2 regions of the Exiguobacterium sp. K1 genome follow, and region 2 is predicted to be linked to the other one. Evidence: a T-box and tRNA genes for the amino acid it is inferred to sense, from the RefSeq annotation. Region 2 holds a T-box; the other holds one or more tRNA genes.
The links. The T-box of region 2 lies ahead of ileS (isoleucine--tRNA ligase). A T-box ahead of a tRNA ligase gene usually reads a tRNA of that ligase, here a tRNA-Ile.

Region 1 (8,262 bases), on a different contig from region 2:
TCGTAATCTCAGTCGCCTGCAACAACTGGCAGATCAATTGCATGAGTCGGCCCGCCACGATTTACAGACGCAACTGCTTAATGTCCGCGGACTGGAAGAACGATTTCTGCATGTGGATCAGAAGAATCTGTTACTGGTCGGTGTTCATCTGGAAAACTACCATGAACTCGCACGATATTTTGGAGAGGAAATTCAGCAACAGGTCTTAATTGATTGTATCGAACGTCTGAAAACATTATTACCTCCTTATTTGACGATCGTGCGAGTTGAAGGCGGAACGCTGATGGTCGTCATGGAGAAACCGCCCGGCGTATCGTGTGAGGAGGAAATGACACGTCTCAGTCAACGTATGTCTGCTCCGTACCAGGTCGAAAACCATCAAATTTATGTTAATCTCTATATTGTCATCGATGACGGGGAAGTCGGTCAACTCAGTATGACAAAACGGATTCACCAGATCACCTCTGCCTTTCCGGAAAGTATCCGGGATTCGGCAAAAGTGATGTGCCTGAATCAAGAATGGCGCAAAGAACAATCGCTTCGCGTTGAAGCCGCCAAAGCATTGTCGCGAGCGGATGTAAATCATGACTTTTACCTGGTCTACCAATTGCAGTATGATTCCAATCAGGACCGTTTCATTGGATTAGAGGCCTTGATTCGCTGGAATACGACCATTCCGGGAGCAGAACGTCCGACGGTTTTCATTCCAATCGCAGAAAAGAGTGACTTGATCATCCAGTTGGGCGAGTGGGTTTTCGAAGAAGGATGTAAAACAAGAAAACGGCTGATTGGTCTCGTTCCGGAAGAGTTTAGTCTGTCGGTCAACGTATCTCCGCGGCAATTGACGGATGAGTCGTTTATGCCGTTTATTGAGCGGATGCTGCTGAAATACAGTTTGAAGCCGAAGCAGATTAAAATTGAAATTACTGAAAGCCAGTCTTTGGATTTTGAAAGCCAACCGATTCTCCGGGCATTACGCCGGATTAAGACATTGGATTTCCCGGTCTCATTGGATGATTTCGGGACAGGACATGCTTCGTATCATGTTCTGGAACGGTTATTGCCGCTTCGTCAGCTTAAAGTACCAAAACAATTCATTGAACAAGTCGAAGAGTCTGAAAAAAGACAGTCGATTTTAGAGTCGATTTTTCAGTTGAGTCAATCGATGCATGTGGAATGTATCGTCGAAGGGGTTGAGACGGGAGAAGAGGTACAAATTGCAAAAGACATCGGAATTCATTTATTCCAAGGTTATTTTTTTGCAAAACCGGTTCTGCTCGAAGAAATCATCTGTTTACTGGAAACTAAAAAAGCGGAAACGACAGAATAATGTCGTTTCCGCTTTTATTGTTTCAGCGAATTGGGGCAAACTTATGAATTTGTTGAACGGCCTCATTCCAGGAAGAGACACGGACGATATTTTCAGGGACGGGACGACGATTATAAGGCGCATCAAACAAAATGACGGGAATCGATGTGTCTTCTGCAATTTGAATCGCATTTTCGAGACGGTCCTCCATGAAGAGATCAAGTGACAAATCACGGACGACTTGGACTTTGTCGTGTGAGCCGGTCATGATCAGCGAATCGAGCGGTAACTCATGCTGTTTAATCCATTCTTCCGTTACGGGACGAACGATTTCTGACCGGGCCGTCACGTAATGGAGATCATATTGTTTTCTTAAATCCCACAGGTGCTGTTTGACAAGTTCTTGCGGGATGGATTCACGGTAGATGCCGAGTTCATGACCCGATTTGACCATGAATTCCCAAAACTCGATTTGCTGCATATCCGTATAGGTATGAAGTTCGTATTCAGAGGCCATCTCAAAATCAATCGATGTTCCGAGATATTTGTTCATATAGTTAAAGCACGAAGAAGGATGAGTGATTGTTCCATCAATATCAATTCCGATTTTCACTTACATCACCAACATTCTATAAATTTTCTGCCACTAGTATAACATAATCGAAATGCGGAGACGAAAAAAAGAGCCGCTCCGGGAAGAGGGCTCTTTTGACTTAAGCTTGGCTTGCTTTTGCGGCTTCTTTTTCCGCTTCTTTTTCAAGAACGATCGCATCGATTTCTTTTTTCAATTCTTCGACCATCGTTGCTTCCGGAACTTTACGAATGATTTCCCCGTGACGGAATAACAATCCTTCGTTACGGGCACCGGCAATTCCGATATCGGCTTCACGGGCTTCCCCGGGACCGTTGACGGCACAACCGAGAACTGCAACTTTAATGTTAACTTGAATTTTATCGATATAATCTTCGATTTCTGCTGCAATCGCCATTAAATCGATTTCAATCCGTCCGCATGTCGGGCACGAAATCAATGTTGCTGCGTTGGCAGCAAGACCAAATGATTTCAAGACTTCTTTTGCAACTTTGACTTCTTCGACCGGATCGGCAGAAAGAGAGACACGGACTGTATTCCCGATACCGCGTGATAGAATCGCTCCGAGACCGGCAGCTGATTTTAAAGAACCTGTCCGTAAAGGACCAGATTCCGTGATTCCGACGTGCAACGGATAATCAAACGACTCGGAAGCGAGTTGATATGCTTCAAGCGCCAATTGAACGTCAGATGCTTTCAAGGAAACGATGATATCGTGGAAATCGAGATCTTCAAGAATCTTAATGTGGTGCAAAGCACTTTCGACCATCCCACGAGCTGTCGGATAACCATATTTCTCAAGAATGTGTTTTTCAAGTGAACCGGCGTTAACACCAATTCGGATTGGAATGTTTTTCGCCTTTGCTGCGGTAACGACCGCTTCGACTTTCTCGCGGCGTCCGATGTTACCCGGGTTGATTCGGATTTTATCGACACCCGCCTCAATTGCCATGAGCGCAAGTTTATAGTTGAAATGAATATCTACGACAAGCGGGATGTTGATCCGGCTCTTGATTTCTGCAAGTGCTAGCGCATCACGTTCTTCTGGACAAGCAACGCGGACGATTTGGCATCCTGCTTCTTCAAGGCGTAAAATTTCAGCGACAGTCGCTTCGACGTCGTGTGTTTTTGTTGTCGTCATACTTTGGATGATGACTTCATTATTTCCACCAATGACAAGGTCCCCAACACGAACGGGACGAGTCTTAGAGCGATGGACCATTTTCGGCATATCGAAAATCTCCTTTTGTGGCATAACGCCAGATTGTTTGTGACTACTTGTACTATCATATCGAACTATTCCCTAAAAATCGAGAAACAAGAACGAAAATTGAACATTTACAATTGTTTAACACGAATAGTGGAAAGTCAATCCGTCGCCGGACGGACGTTTTTTTCCAAAAATCCGGTCCTTCCTGTTATTAAGAAGACGGACGGGATGATTTTTTCTTCAGCCGGGCAAGCAGGAGCGGGGTTAACGAATAAATCAAGTGCCCGGCGATGATGAAGACAACTCCTAAAGTCGGATAGTCGAACTGATACAGGAAAACACCGATTGGAAAGGTCCAGATGTTTGCGGCGACCGTATAAGGAAATACTTGGCGAAACGCCCATGGTCTTGGCAAAATCCACTGAATGAACCAGCGATTCAGATAGGAAACGGATAACAGGTACAACAAAATCGCGATTGCGATAAAAATGAAGTGCAGGATAAACCAAATGATGAACGGAATCGACTGCTGGAGAAAGATGCTGTCAATGATTGTTGACCACAAGGAAATCCATGCTAATCCACAAAAATAAAGGGAGACATCAGCGAGACGAGTCTTTAAAAAACCGCGATTTGGAACTAAGGTAGTTTGTAAGTAATTAAGTAGTTGACTTAAAAAATGCAATTCAATCACTCTTTCTTCTGTTTTATAACAACAAATAAATTAGTGATAAACCCTTTGTTTAAAGGGTTTATCTGTTTTGGTACAGATTAATAAAACCTTAACAATCGAATGTGTGAAAAACTATTTACAAGTTCATCAGACCTTTACATAATAGGGGAGGTTGAATCAATGAATTCTTAACAACAAATCAATTCCACTTTTTATATGAGGAGATGACAAGATGAACTATGATTTACAGGAAATGATTTTCACCTTTATCGGTGGACTCGGTATTTTCCTATTCGGTATTAAGTATATGGGAGATGGTCTTCAAAAAACAGCGGGAGACCGGTTACGGTACATTTTAGATAAATATACCTCCAACCCGTTTCTCGGGATTTTAGCGGGTATCGTCGTTACGGTCTTGATCCAGTCATCATCCGGAACAACTGTCATCGTCGTCGGTCTGGTCAGCGCCGGATTAATGAACCTGCGTCAAGCCATCGGTGTCGTCATGGGGGCGAACATCGGAACGACCATCACTGCCTTTATCATCGGCTTTAACGTGAAGGAAGCGGCACTCCCGGCGATTGCGCTCGGAGCGTTCCTGATTTTCTTCTTCAATAAAGAACGGATTCAATACATCGGTCAAATCTTCTTTGGTTTCGGGGCGCTCTTTTATGGATTGACGCTCATGGGAGACGGAATGGCACCGCTTGAATCAAGCGAATGGTTCCGTGATTTGACGGTATCGATGTCGGATAGCCCTTTGCTCGGTGTTTTTGTCGGAACGGTCTTTACTATGTTGGTCCAATCATCCTCTGCGACGATCGGGATATTACAAGAATTGTATGACGGCGGAATGATCGATATCAAAGCGGCATTGCCGGTCTTGTTCGGTGATAATATCGGGACGACAATCACAGCAGTCCTTGCTGCACTCGGAGCTTCGATTGCGGCAAAACGGACAGCCGCGGCACACGTCATCTTTAACATCGTCGGGACAGTCATTTTCCTGCTGGCTTTACCGCTGTTCTCAAGTTTCATCACGTGGATCACAGGTGCACTTGATTTGGAACCGAAAATGCAGATTGCCTTTGCCCACGGAACGTTTAACGTCGTCAATACGCTGATTCAATGCTGGTTCATCGCACAAATCGCATGGCTCGTCCAAAAAGTCGTCCCTGGAACGGATACGACCGTCGATTCAAAACCGCGCCACCTCGATCAAAATATCTTGAACCAGTCGTCGTCACTTGCGTTAAGCCAGGCGAAACTGGAAGTGTTGCGGATGGGAGAATTCTCGAAAGACGCACTTGAAAAAGCACATCGTTATACGCAATCACACGATAAAAAGGATGTTTCGGATGCCGGTCAGATTGAATATGCAATCAATCATCTGAATACGGAAGTGACAAGCTATCTTGTTAAGGTCGCAGCACATGACTTATCTGAACGGGAATCAAATGATCACTCGCTTCTCATGCACGCGGTCAACGATTTTGAACGGATCGGTGATCATGTCGAAAACGTCATCGAACTGGTTGACTTCCAAATCGTTAACCGGATCACGTTTACCGAAAAGGCGAAAAAAGAATTGGATGAAATGTACATCTTGACGCAAAAAATCGTCGAGACAGCCGTTAAAGCCGTTGAACTAGACGATGTTTCGCTGGCGCGGCAAGTGCTTGAACTGGAAGGAAAACTCGATTCACTCGAACGATCATTCCGGAAACATCATGTCTTACGGGTCAACGCAGGCGAATGTACAGGTCAAGCCGGTATGATTTTTGTTGATTTGTTGTCGAACCTCGAACGGATTGGGGACCATGCTGTTAACATTACGGATTTGGTGCTTGAGCAACGTTCTGGAACGGCATAAATGAAAATATGAATAAAGAGGAATTTCTGAATAGAAATTCCTCTTTATTTTTTCAAGATAATTTATTGACATTTCAGAACGGTTTTAGTAATCTAATATTAGTTGTTTTTAACCATCATGGCGGTGTAGCTCAGCTGGCTAGAGCGTACGGTTCATACCCGTGAGGTCGTGGGTTCGACTCCCTCCGCCGCTACTATTACTTAAGGACCCTTAGCTCAGCTGGTTAGAGCTGACGGCTCATAACCGTCCGGTCGCAGGTTCGAGTCCTGCAGGGTCCATTGTATAAACGTACACTCTTTTTTTAGGGTGTGCGTTTATTTTTGGTTGCTTGGGGAATATTAAAGATATTGTAATAATGTTCATACAATAATATTCATACTATGGCAATTTAAGGGAGAGCGAAGAGAGATGGAACGTAACCATACGATGATGCAGTTTTTTGAGTGGCATGTAGAGAATGATGGGAAGCATTGGCAACGCTTGAAAGAGAGAGCGCCGGAACTGCGTGCTGCAGGCATCACATCTGTTTGGATTCCACCAGCGTCAAAGGGACAATCAGATGAAGATACAGGGTATGGCATTTACGATGTCTATGATTTAGGAGAGTTCGACCAAAAAGGAACAGTCCGCACGAAGTACGGAACAAAAGACGAGTTGATCGAAGCTATTCAAGTCGCACATGAAAATGATATCGCCGTTTACGCCGATGTCGTCATGAACCATAAAGCGGCAGCCGATGAGCTCGAAACGATTAACGTCGTGGAAGTACATCCGGAAGACCGTTCGAAAGAAATTTCAGAAGAGTTTGAAATCGAGGCCTGGACGAAGTTTACGTTCCCGGGACGAAACGGTAAATACTCGGATTTCATCTGGACACATGAATTCTTTAATGGAACAGATTTTGATGCACGGGAAGAAAAAACGGGTGTCTTTAAGATTTCCGGTAAAAATAAAGATTGGAACGATCAAGTCGACAACGAATTCGGGAACTATGATTATCTGATGTTCGCTAACATCGATTACAATCATCCGGAAGTCCGACAAGAAATGATCAACTGGGGAAACTGGTTTAAAGAAACAATCAATTGCCAAGGTTTCCGTTTGGATGCCATCAAACACATCAACTATGAATTCGTCAACGAGTTCGCGAAGTCAATGATCGGAGACGATCCGGACGGTTTTTATATGGTCGGCGAATTTTGGAAGTCGGACTTAGATGACTGCCGCCAGTTCTTAGACAGTGTCGATTATACGATTGATTTGTTTGATGTGCCGCTTCACTATAAATTCCATGAAGCGTCGCAACAAGGACAGGATTTTGATTTGACGACGTTGTTTGCGGATACACTCGTCGAATCCCACCCGACGAATGCCGTGACATTTGTTGATAACCATGATTCCCAACCGGGCGAATCGCTTGAGTCATGGATTGATGACTGGTTTAAACAACATGCATATGCCTCTGTTTTATTACGTAAAGACGGTTATCCATGTGTCTTCTATGGCGACTACTATGGTGTCCAAGGACCGCACCCGGTCGAAGGTAAAAAAGAGATGATCGATGCATTGTTGTATACGCGTTACCATAAAGCATACGGAGAACAGGAAGATTATATGGATGATGCACATTGTGTCGGCTGGGTCCGCCGTGGTGTCGAAGAATTCCCGAATTCGGGATGTGCCGTCCTGCTCTCAAATGCGGATATGTGCGAAAAACGGATGTTCGTCGGCGAAACACGTGCCGGAGAAGAGTGGTTCGATTATACAAACCACCAGGAAGAGCCTGTTGTAATCGATGAAGAAGGATTCGGTGTTTTCCCGGTTCCGGGCGGCGGTGTCTCTGTATTTGCCCCGCGTGACGAACAGTAATTTCTAAGGGTCATTGCTTGCGCCTGACCAACTATTTTTGCTAGTCTTAAAGAGTACTGAAATTCCGAAAATAGGATAAAGGGGGACATGAAAATGTCAAAATTTGAATTACCAGAACTCGGCTACGCTTATGATGCGCTGGAGCCACATATCGATGCTCGTACGATGGAGATTCACCACTCTAAACACCACAATACGTATGTCACTAACGTGAATGCAGCACTTGAAGGGTCAGAGCACGAAGGGAAATCACTTGAAGAATTACTTCAAAACCTTGATTCACTTCCTGCAAACATTCAAACAGCTGTCCGTAACAATGGTGGCGGTCACTGGAACCACTCGTTCTTCTGGAAACTCTTGAAAAAGAACGACGGAGCAGCTCCAACTGGAGAACTTGCTTCAGCAATCGATGAAGCATTCGGTTCATTTGATGCATTCAAAGATGAGTTTACAAAAGCAGCAACAACACGTTTCGGTTCAGGCTGGGCGTGGCTTATCGTTGACGGCGGCAAATTAGCAGTCGTTTCAACACCAAACCAAGACACACCAGTCATGGAAGGGAAAACGCCGATTCTTGGACTTGATGTTTGGGAACATGCGTATTACCTCAACTATCAAAACCGTCGTCCGGATTACATCAACGCATTCTTCAACGTCGTTGACTGGGATCACGTGGCAAAACTTTACGCTGACGCAAAATAATCGTGAGATTAAACATCGGTTCCTGTTCTGGGAA
Region 2 (8,262 bases):
GGTGATCGATTGTCGCAAGCAACGCTTTCGTTTCGTCATTCGGTGCAAGCAGGAGTTTCGCTTCGAGCGTTTTCCCGACAAGTTTCTCGGCACGTGCTTCTTCGAGTGCTTTTAGGACATCATCGCGGAAGACGAGGAAACTGTTCCATTTCGCGATCAATGCAAGACCTTCTTCCGTCATTTCCGGTGCTTCCGGAAGATCCGTCAAGAAAATACTCGCCGTCTCGACGCCGGGAACGAATTCCCACGCTTCGTCGGCTGTATGCGGTAAGACCGGTGCCATCAGTTGTAACAATGTGACGACGGTATCATACATGACTGTTTGAACGGCACGACGCGCCGGTGCATCTTCTTTTTCGATGTACAAGATATCTTTCGTGTAATCGAGATAGAACGAAGACAAGTCCAGGACACAGAAGTTATGCAACAGTTGATAGACCGCCATGAAGTCGTACGCATCGTACGCTGCCTTTACTTTACCGACAAGTTGATCGAGTTTCGTCCGCATGAAGCGATCCGATTCCGGCAAGTCTTTAAATGCCACACGGTGCGTCGTGTGATCGAACTGGTCGAGGTTTCCGAGCAGGAAGCGAACCGTATTCCGGATTTTCCGGTAAGATTCCGATACTTGTTTGAAGTTGTCCATTGAAGCACGGACATCTGATTGATAATCGACGGAAGCCACCCAAAGACGAAGAATTTCCGCTCCGAACTGTTGCATGATTTGGATTGGTGCAATCGTGTTTCCGATTGATTTCGACATCTTCCGCCCTTGACCGTCAAGGACGAATCCGTGACTGACGACCGCTTTATAAGGTGCTTTCCCTGTCGTTGCGACGGATGTCGAAAGAGACGAGTTGAACCATCCGCGATATTGGTCAGACCCTTCCAGGTACAAGTCAGCCGGACGCTCGAGTTCCGGACGTGTCGCGAGGACACCGGCATGGGATGAGCCGGAATCGAACCAGACGTCCATGATATCCGTCTCTTTTTTGAAGATGCCGTTCGGGCTTGCCGGATGCGTAAAGCCTTCCGGTAACAGATCAACGGCTTCGCGCTCATACCAGACATTTGATCCGTGAGCGGCAAACAGATTGGCGATGTGGTCGATTGTTTCCGGTGTGACGATTCCCGTACCGTCTTCAGCATAGAAGATCGGCAATGGGACACCCCACGCGCGTTGACGGGAAATGACCCAGTCTCCGCGGTCTTTGAACATGTTGTGAAGACGTGTTTCGCCCCACTCCGGTACCCACTGAACTTCTTTGATTTCATCGAGGATCTCCGCCCGGAAATCTTTGATCGAAGCAAACCACTGTGGTGTCGCCCGGAAGATAACCGGTTTTTTCGTCCGCCAGTCGTGCGGATACGAGTGTTTGATGAACGACAGTTTTAACAATGCACCGGCTTCTTCTAGTGCCACACCGATTTCTTTGTTGGCATCTTCATAGAATAATCCTTCAAAACCAGGTGCTTCTGCCGTCATGACCCCTTTGTCGTCGACCGGACAAAGGACATCAAGACCGTACGCTTGACCGATTCGGAAGTCATCTTCCCCGTGTCCAGGCGCAGTATGAACGACACCCGTCGCTTCTGCCGTAACATGATCGCCGAGCATGACAAGTGATTCGCGGTCATAGAGCGGATGTTTCGCTTTGATGTATTCAAAGTCGGCTCCGTCGAAGACACGACCGATCGTCGCACCTTCCCAGCCGAGGGCTTCGATGACTTCCGGTACGAGTGTTTCGGCGACGATATAGCCTTTTCCTTCGTGCTCAATCCGAGCATACGTCAACTCACCGCTGACAGAGATCCCGAGGTTCGCCGGAATCGTCCAAGGTGTTGTCGTCCAGATGACGAAATGATCCGTCGGCTCCAGGATGTTTTTTCCGTCCATGACTTGGAACGCCACATAGATTGCAGCCGAACGTTTATCCTGATATTCGATTTCTGCTTCTGCGAGAGCAGACTCCGAAGACGGCGACCAGTAGACCGGCTTTTTCCCTTTATAGATGTATCCTTTATTCGCCATATCACCGAACAGACGGATTTGTGCCGCTTCGAATTCCGGTTGTAACGTGATGTATGGATTGTCGTAGTCACCGAGAACACCAAGACGCTTGAATTGTTCCCGTTGGTGATCGACTTGCTCTAATGCATATTTAGCACACAGCTCACGGAATTCTGCGACCGACATCGACTTCCGGTCGACACCCGCTTTTTGAAGCGCTGTTTCGATCGGAAGTCCGTGCGTATCCCAACCCGGTACATACGGAGAACGGAACCCGTTCATCGACTTGTAACGGACGACGATGTCTTTTAAGACTTTGTTTAATCCGTGTCCCATGTGGATGTCTCCGTTAGCGTAAGGAGGACCATCATGAAGAATGAATGTCGGCTTGCCGGCATTTTTCTCCTGGACGGCTTCATACAGATTCATCTCGTTCCAACGTGCCTGCATATCCGGCTCACGTTTCGGCAGGTTTCCCCGCATTAGAAATTCCGTTTTCATCATCAATAACGTATCTTTGTATTCCATCTGGCATTCCCTCACTTATCTGAATTTTGCGTACAAAAAAAGCCAAACACATCCCCTGATAGGGACGAGTTGGCTTGAACTCGCGGTACCACCCTACTAGCAACCCTGAAAAACGGATTACCACTTAAGAGCCTGATAACGGAGGCGAAACGGTGGAACTTACTGAACAGGTTCAGTTCCACACTCAAAGGGGATACCTTTTATCCTTGACTGATCGGGCTCACACCGGTCCCCGATTCGCTGACAGTATTTAGATAAAAGACGTGTCCTTCTCAATGATTTAACTTATACGACATCGTCGTCATTATACGCAACTGCCGGAATCTCGTCAAGCACACCCCGGGTCGAACTATCAAATGCATCCCAGTCGTGGCTCGTCAACAATTCCATCTGTGCGTCGATCAATACTTTGAATCGATTACGGTACAATTCGATTTTTTTACGCATCTGTTCGACTTCAAAATCAGTCCGCTGCGCTCGGCGCTGTGCTGCATCCTGCAGTTGTTCGGCTTCCCGTTCTGCTTGTTTGACGATGAGGCTCGCTTCTTTCGTCGCATTCGCTTTGACTTCTTCTGCCGCTTCTTGTGCCACGATGATGGATTTGTTTAGCGTTTCCTCCATCGAGCTGAAGTAATCGACACGAGACTGCATGTTTTGAATGACTTCTTGCTGTTGACGGTTTTCCCGGAGCAACAATTCAAAATCTTTGATGACTTGATCAAGAAATTCATTGACCTCATCTTCGTCATAGCCGCGAAACTTACGTGTAAATTCCTTATTGTGAATATCAAGTGGCGTCAATGGCATGATGAAATCCTCCCTCAGCTTGTTGGTTATCCTTTTAGCAGACCGTATTGCAGTTTGATCCGGTCCCGTTTCGTTGAACCGAGTACGGCAATTAACTTGACACGTCCCGTTCCGCGAAGTGACAGTAAATCGCCTTCCTCTAACAAAAAGCTCGGATCTTCAACGATTTTATAATTGACTTTACTTTCACCCTGCTTAATCAGGCTTTGCGCTTTTTGTCTTGAAAATCCAAGGATTTCACTGACGACCGTATCAAAACGGAGCGAACTGACAAATCCCAGTTCTTCCTGCCATTCTTGATCCTTGATTTTCAACTGTTCTTCTGAATCCACGAGTGACAACCGGATCTTGGTTTTCCCCGCACGATCGACGTTCGCTTCAATATAAGAAGCCACTTCTTTCGCGACGGCGAACTGGACGAGTTGATCTTGGATGACGACGTCACCGAATTTCCCTCGTTTTAATCCGACGTTTAGTAATGTCCCTGTCACCTGGCGATGCGAGAGCTCGACGAATTTTGTGGGATAATGGATACGATAAATGGCGATATCAAAATCGTTGGCATCAAGCTCGTAATAATCAGGGGCAATGAGGGCACGCTGTCGTTCCGCACCTTCAAAACCGCCCTCAAAAAAGAGGGCACATTTTGTTCCGACAAGTTCTCGGGTAATCTGTTGTTCACGCGGATCCAGAAAGTCTGTCACTTTAAATGTGTAGGTCGCTTCGACATGGTCGATCCAGTTTAGGACGAGATCGACGAACTCCCGCTCATGTCCGCGATAATGATCATAAACGCTCATTAGAAGAAGATCGCTCGAATGCCTGCCTGTGCCAAATTAAGCACTAAAAAGGCAACGATAGGTGAAATGTCAAGCATACCTCCGATGGGCGGGATAATCCGTCGGAACGGTGCGAGGAAAGGTTCGACTAACATGGCCAGAACTTGACCGAATCGTGATTCACGTGCATTTGGGAACCACGATAATAAAATATAGGCAATCATGACGTAGCTGTAATATTGAAGTAACGTGCTGAGTGTACGACCGATTGCGTACATGACTTGCGAATCCATGCTTACCACCCCTTATGGTTGATATCATCTTCACCGAGCAGATTTGAGATACTTCCGGCCAGCTCGACGTTGTTCGGTACACAGAGGAGTGTATTTTGACTTATAGTCGTAATCGTTCCATCAAGAGCAAACACGACACCTGACAGGAAATTAATCATTTGGCGTGATTGATCTTTAGACATCCGTTGCATGTTCACGATGACAGCACGATTTTGACGAAGATGTTCGCCGATTTCCTGTGCTTCGTTAAACACACGCGGCTCACTGAGAATGACTTGTGATTTCGCCTTTTTTGTATGAATGGGTACGATGTTCGATTGTCTCACAGGGTCCTCCTTTTGAGTAACAGTAGGGGTAGAATCCTCATAATACTCGTCATATTCTTGCTGTGATGCACCTCTACCTTTATTTATTGTAGCATCATTTTCATATTCGAGTTCATCTAAATCGTCTGTATTACCGAGAAATAGATTTTGCATTTTTGTTTTGAATCCCATATCAATTCTCCTTTCGTATATCTAGGCAATTTATGACTGGACTAACGTCGTACCGATTCGGACATATGTCGCGCCTTCTTCAATGGCAATCTGATAGTCCGATGACATCCCCATCGACAATTCCGTGCACGGTGCATGCGGGAGTTGACGGGTTGCCACTTCGTCTCGCAAGACACGAAGTGAACGAAAAACCGAACGGAGTACTTGTTCGTCTTCTGTCAACGGAGCCATCGTCATCAGTCCGATTACACGGACCATCGGATATTGTCCTACCTCATGCAAAAATGAGTGGACATCTTCCGGATCAATCCCCTGCTTGGATTCTTCACCAGAAACGTTGACTTGCACAAAACAATCGACTGGCTGCTTGGCACGTTTATTGATTTCTTCCGCAAGATGCAAGCGGTCCAAGGAATGTAACACGTCAATCCGATCAATGACTTGCCGGACTTTACGGGTCTGCAGTGTTCCGATAAAATGCCACTCACAGGCCGCACGTCCTAAGACCGTTTGTTTGTCGGTCAATCCTTCCGGACGATTCTCACCCAGTGCCGTTATACCTGCCGCCAGCAACTCCGCCGCCACTTCACTTGAAACTGATTTCGTCACGCCAATCAATTGTACCTGCTTTTTTTGATCGGTCTTTTCATACGCCTGTTTCATGTTTTGTCGGACTTGTTGTACATTTTCAGAAATTGACATCGAGAGACTCCTTTACAATCAAACTGGCAAACCGTCCACCATGATCCCCATGACGATAGGAGAAGTAGTCTTCCGCCTGGCAGTTCGTACAGATTCCTGTATCCAGCACATCACCGACACCACTGCGTTCGGCTAACATGGCATTGGTTTTTTGAAGTGATAACATAGCTTTTCCGTCTTCTTTTTTAGTATAAGGAGACTCTTCCAAGTTCAGTTGGTCAACCGCCTCAAGAACAGGACCATCGACTTCATAACAACATTCCCGGATCGAGGGTCCGATCACCATCTGAATCGAAGAACGTTCGGCACCGGCTTGTTCCATCTTTGTCAATGTGGCTTCGACGATGTTGGCAACCGTTCCGCGCCAGCCGGCGTGAACGTTTGCAATGATACCTGTCCGCGGATCACAGAAAAGGAGCGGCACACAGTCTGCAAACAGCATCATCAATAAGACGTTTGAATCCGTTGTCACCAGTCCATCTGTACCCTTGATTGCCGTTTCGTAATCTGAGGATCCACGACCGGACTCGAGGGTCGTTACTTGCTCGACATGATTGCCGTGCACCTGTTCAGCCCATACTGAGTTTTCCAGGGCTAAATCCAGTTGCCGCACGATGACTTCACGATTTTTAATGACACCTTCCGGATCATCTTTTACATGCAGTCCTAAGTTGCCTTGACCGTGAGGTGCTGAAAACTTTGTCGTAAACGCTGCACGGACCGTTCCTGTCGGGGTATCCCATTTTATCCATTGACCAAACATCTCATCCCATCCTTTTTTAAAAAAAGAGGTGTCGCTTACGCGACACCTCTTGATCTAGCAGTCGTGTCCCGGGAATATCGAATTAACGATTATTCCGGCGAAGGAAAGAAGGAATATCCATCGTCTCTTCGACATCTGACCCTTTTGCTGATTCTTGGTTCGAGCTAATAGGTGTCTCTTCGACTTGCGGTTTAGGTTCTTCAGCTACCGGTGATGGTGTCGATGCCTGCTTTTTCTTGAGCAGGTTTTTCATCATTTCTTGTGCTGACGGGATTTCAAAATCGAGTGGCTCGTTTTCGAATTCCGTTGCGATGACCGTAACAATGATTTCGTCTTCCAAGTTGTCATTGATGACTGATCCGAAGATTAAGTTGACTTCTTCGTCCGCAGCGCTTTGAACGATTTGAGCAGCTTCCGTTACTTCGTAAAGGCTCAAGTTCGCACTACCGGTGATATTCATCAAGACGCCTTTTGCACCTTCGATCGATGTTTCAAGCAATGGACTCGAAATCGCTTTTTTCGCGGCTTCTGTCGCACGGTGTTCACCCGTTGCAACACCGACACCCATCAATGCTGAACCTTTTTCCGTCATGATCGTTTTAACATCCGCGAAGTCCAAGTTAATGAGACCCGGAACGGCGATTAAGTCCGTAATCCCTTGAACACCTTGACGAAGCACGTTATCGGCTTCTTTAAAGGCTTCAAGCATCGGCGTGTTACGATCGACGATTTCAAGCAATTTATCATTCGGAATGACGATGAGTGTATCGACTTTTTCTTTAAAGTTCTGCACGCCTGAAACAGCATGTTGCATCCGTTTGCGGCCTTCGAACATGAAAGGTTTTGTGACGACACCTACTGTCAACGCACCGATTTCTTTAGAAATTTCAGCGATGACCGGTGCTGCACCTGTTCCGGTACCGCCACCCATTCCTGCTGTTACGAAAACCATATCGGCACCAGATAGAATTTCTGTCAACTGTTCGCGGCTTTCTTCGGCAGCTTTCTTACCGATTTCCGGATTTGCTCCGGCACCAAGACCACGTGTCAGTTTTGCTCCCAGTTGAAGTTTTACATCCGCCTGTGACATGTTTAGAGCTTGTGCATCCGTATTGACAGCGATGAATTCTACGCCTTGGACACCATGTTCAATCATTCGGTTGACAGCGTTTGAACCACCGCCACCTACTCCGATGACTTTGATTTTAGCTACTTGGTCCATCATTTCATCAAAATGCAACATAAAAGGGGCCCCCTATTTTTTTACTGATAATTTTTTATTTAGCCGAAAAATTTCTCAAAGAAACTGCTGAATGACTTCCGCTCTTTTGGAGGCTGTTCCTTCTGTGGTCGCTCTTCGCGTACTGAAGGTTGGGAAGGGTGTGCAAGTAACTCTTCTTGCTCACGTCCTTGTGCGGCTATTCCCTTTTCGTCCGCCCGGTCAAACCCTGACTTCGAAACGGCACTGCGTGACAGCACGTAGCGTAACATTCCGGCAGCGACAGCATACTTCGGATGACGAATCCCTAAGCTGGCTGGTTGATACACGTTCACGCTTTGTTTAAAGATCCGCTTACCGAGTTGGTCAATTCCTGGTAAGGAAGAACTGCCGCCACAAAGAATGATGCCGCTGTTCATTTGTGCATATCCGGCTTGTGTCATTCGTTTCTGGATCATTTCAAAAATCTCTTCCAGACGGGCTTCCAGTACAAAACCGATCTCCGTCTGTGGTTCGAAACGGTGTTCTCCGTTAATCGTCACGTAGGAAACTTTCTCTTCCGGGTCTCCGAGTGCTTCCAGTGCGACACCATATTCTTCTTTGGCGAGTTTTGCATCTTGGTATTTACAATTCATTTTATACGTCAAATCGCGTGTCAGATGA

Region 1: it encodes a tRNA-Ile, which carries the amino acid that the T-box ahead of ileS (isoleucine--tRNA ligase) is inferred to sense. The anticodon was not compared.

The regions. Positions count from the first base shown of each region.
Region 1 covers NZ_JAOTIT010000003.1:199,788-208,049, forward strand. Annotated here, with positions in the region: gene N7U64_RS08625 (EAL domain-containing protein) at 1-1,330, shown strand, start outside; gene N7U64_RS08630 (5' nucleotidase, NT5C type) at 1,353-1,922, opposite strand; gene ispG (flavodoxin-dependent (E)-4-hydroxy-3-methylbut-2-enyl-diphosphate synthase) at 2,023-3,132, opposite strand; gene N7U64_RS08640 (hypothetical protein) at 3,323-3,676, opposite strand; gene N7U64_RS08645 (Na/Pi cotransporter family protein) at 4,017-5,657, shown strand; tRNA gene N7U64_RS08650 (tRNA-Met) at 5,777-5,850, shown strand; tRNA gene N7U64_RS08655 (tRNA-Ile) at 5,862-5,935, shown strand; gene N7U64_RS08660 (alpha-amylase) at 6,066-7,526, shown strand; gene N7U64_RS08665 (superoxide dismutase) at 7,620-8,228, shown strand.
Region 2 covers NZ_JAOTIT010000001.1:367,227-375,488, reverse strand. Annotated here, with positions in the region: gene ileS (isoleucine--tRNA ligase) at 1-2,539, opposite strand, end outside; T-box leader at 2,597-2,824, opposite strand; gene N7U64_RS01835 (DivIVA domain-containing protein) at 2,825-3,346, opposite strand; gene N7U64_RS01830 (RNA-binding protein) at 3,373-4,146, opposite strand; gene N7U64_RS01825 (YggT family protein) at 4,146-4,418, opposite strand; gene N7U64_RS01820 (cell division protein SepF) at 4,421-4,744, opposite strand; gene N7U64_RS01815 (YggS family pyridoxal phosphate-dependent enzyme) at 4,946-5,617, opposite strand; gene pgeF (peptidoglycan editing factor PgeF) at 5,604-6,380, opposite strand; gene ftsZ (cell division protein FtsZ) at 6,463-7,623, opposite strand; gene ftsA (cell division protein FtsA) at 7,662-8,262, opposite strand, start outside.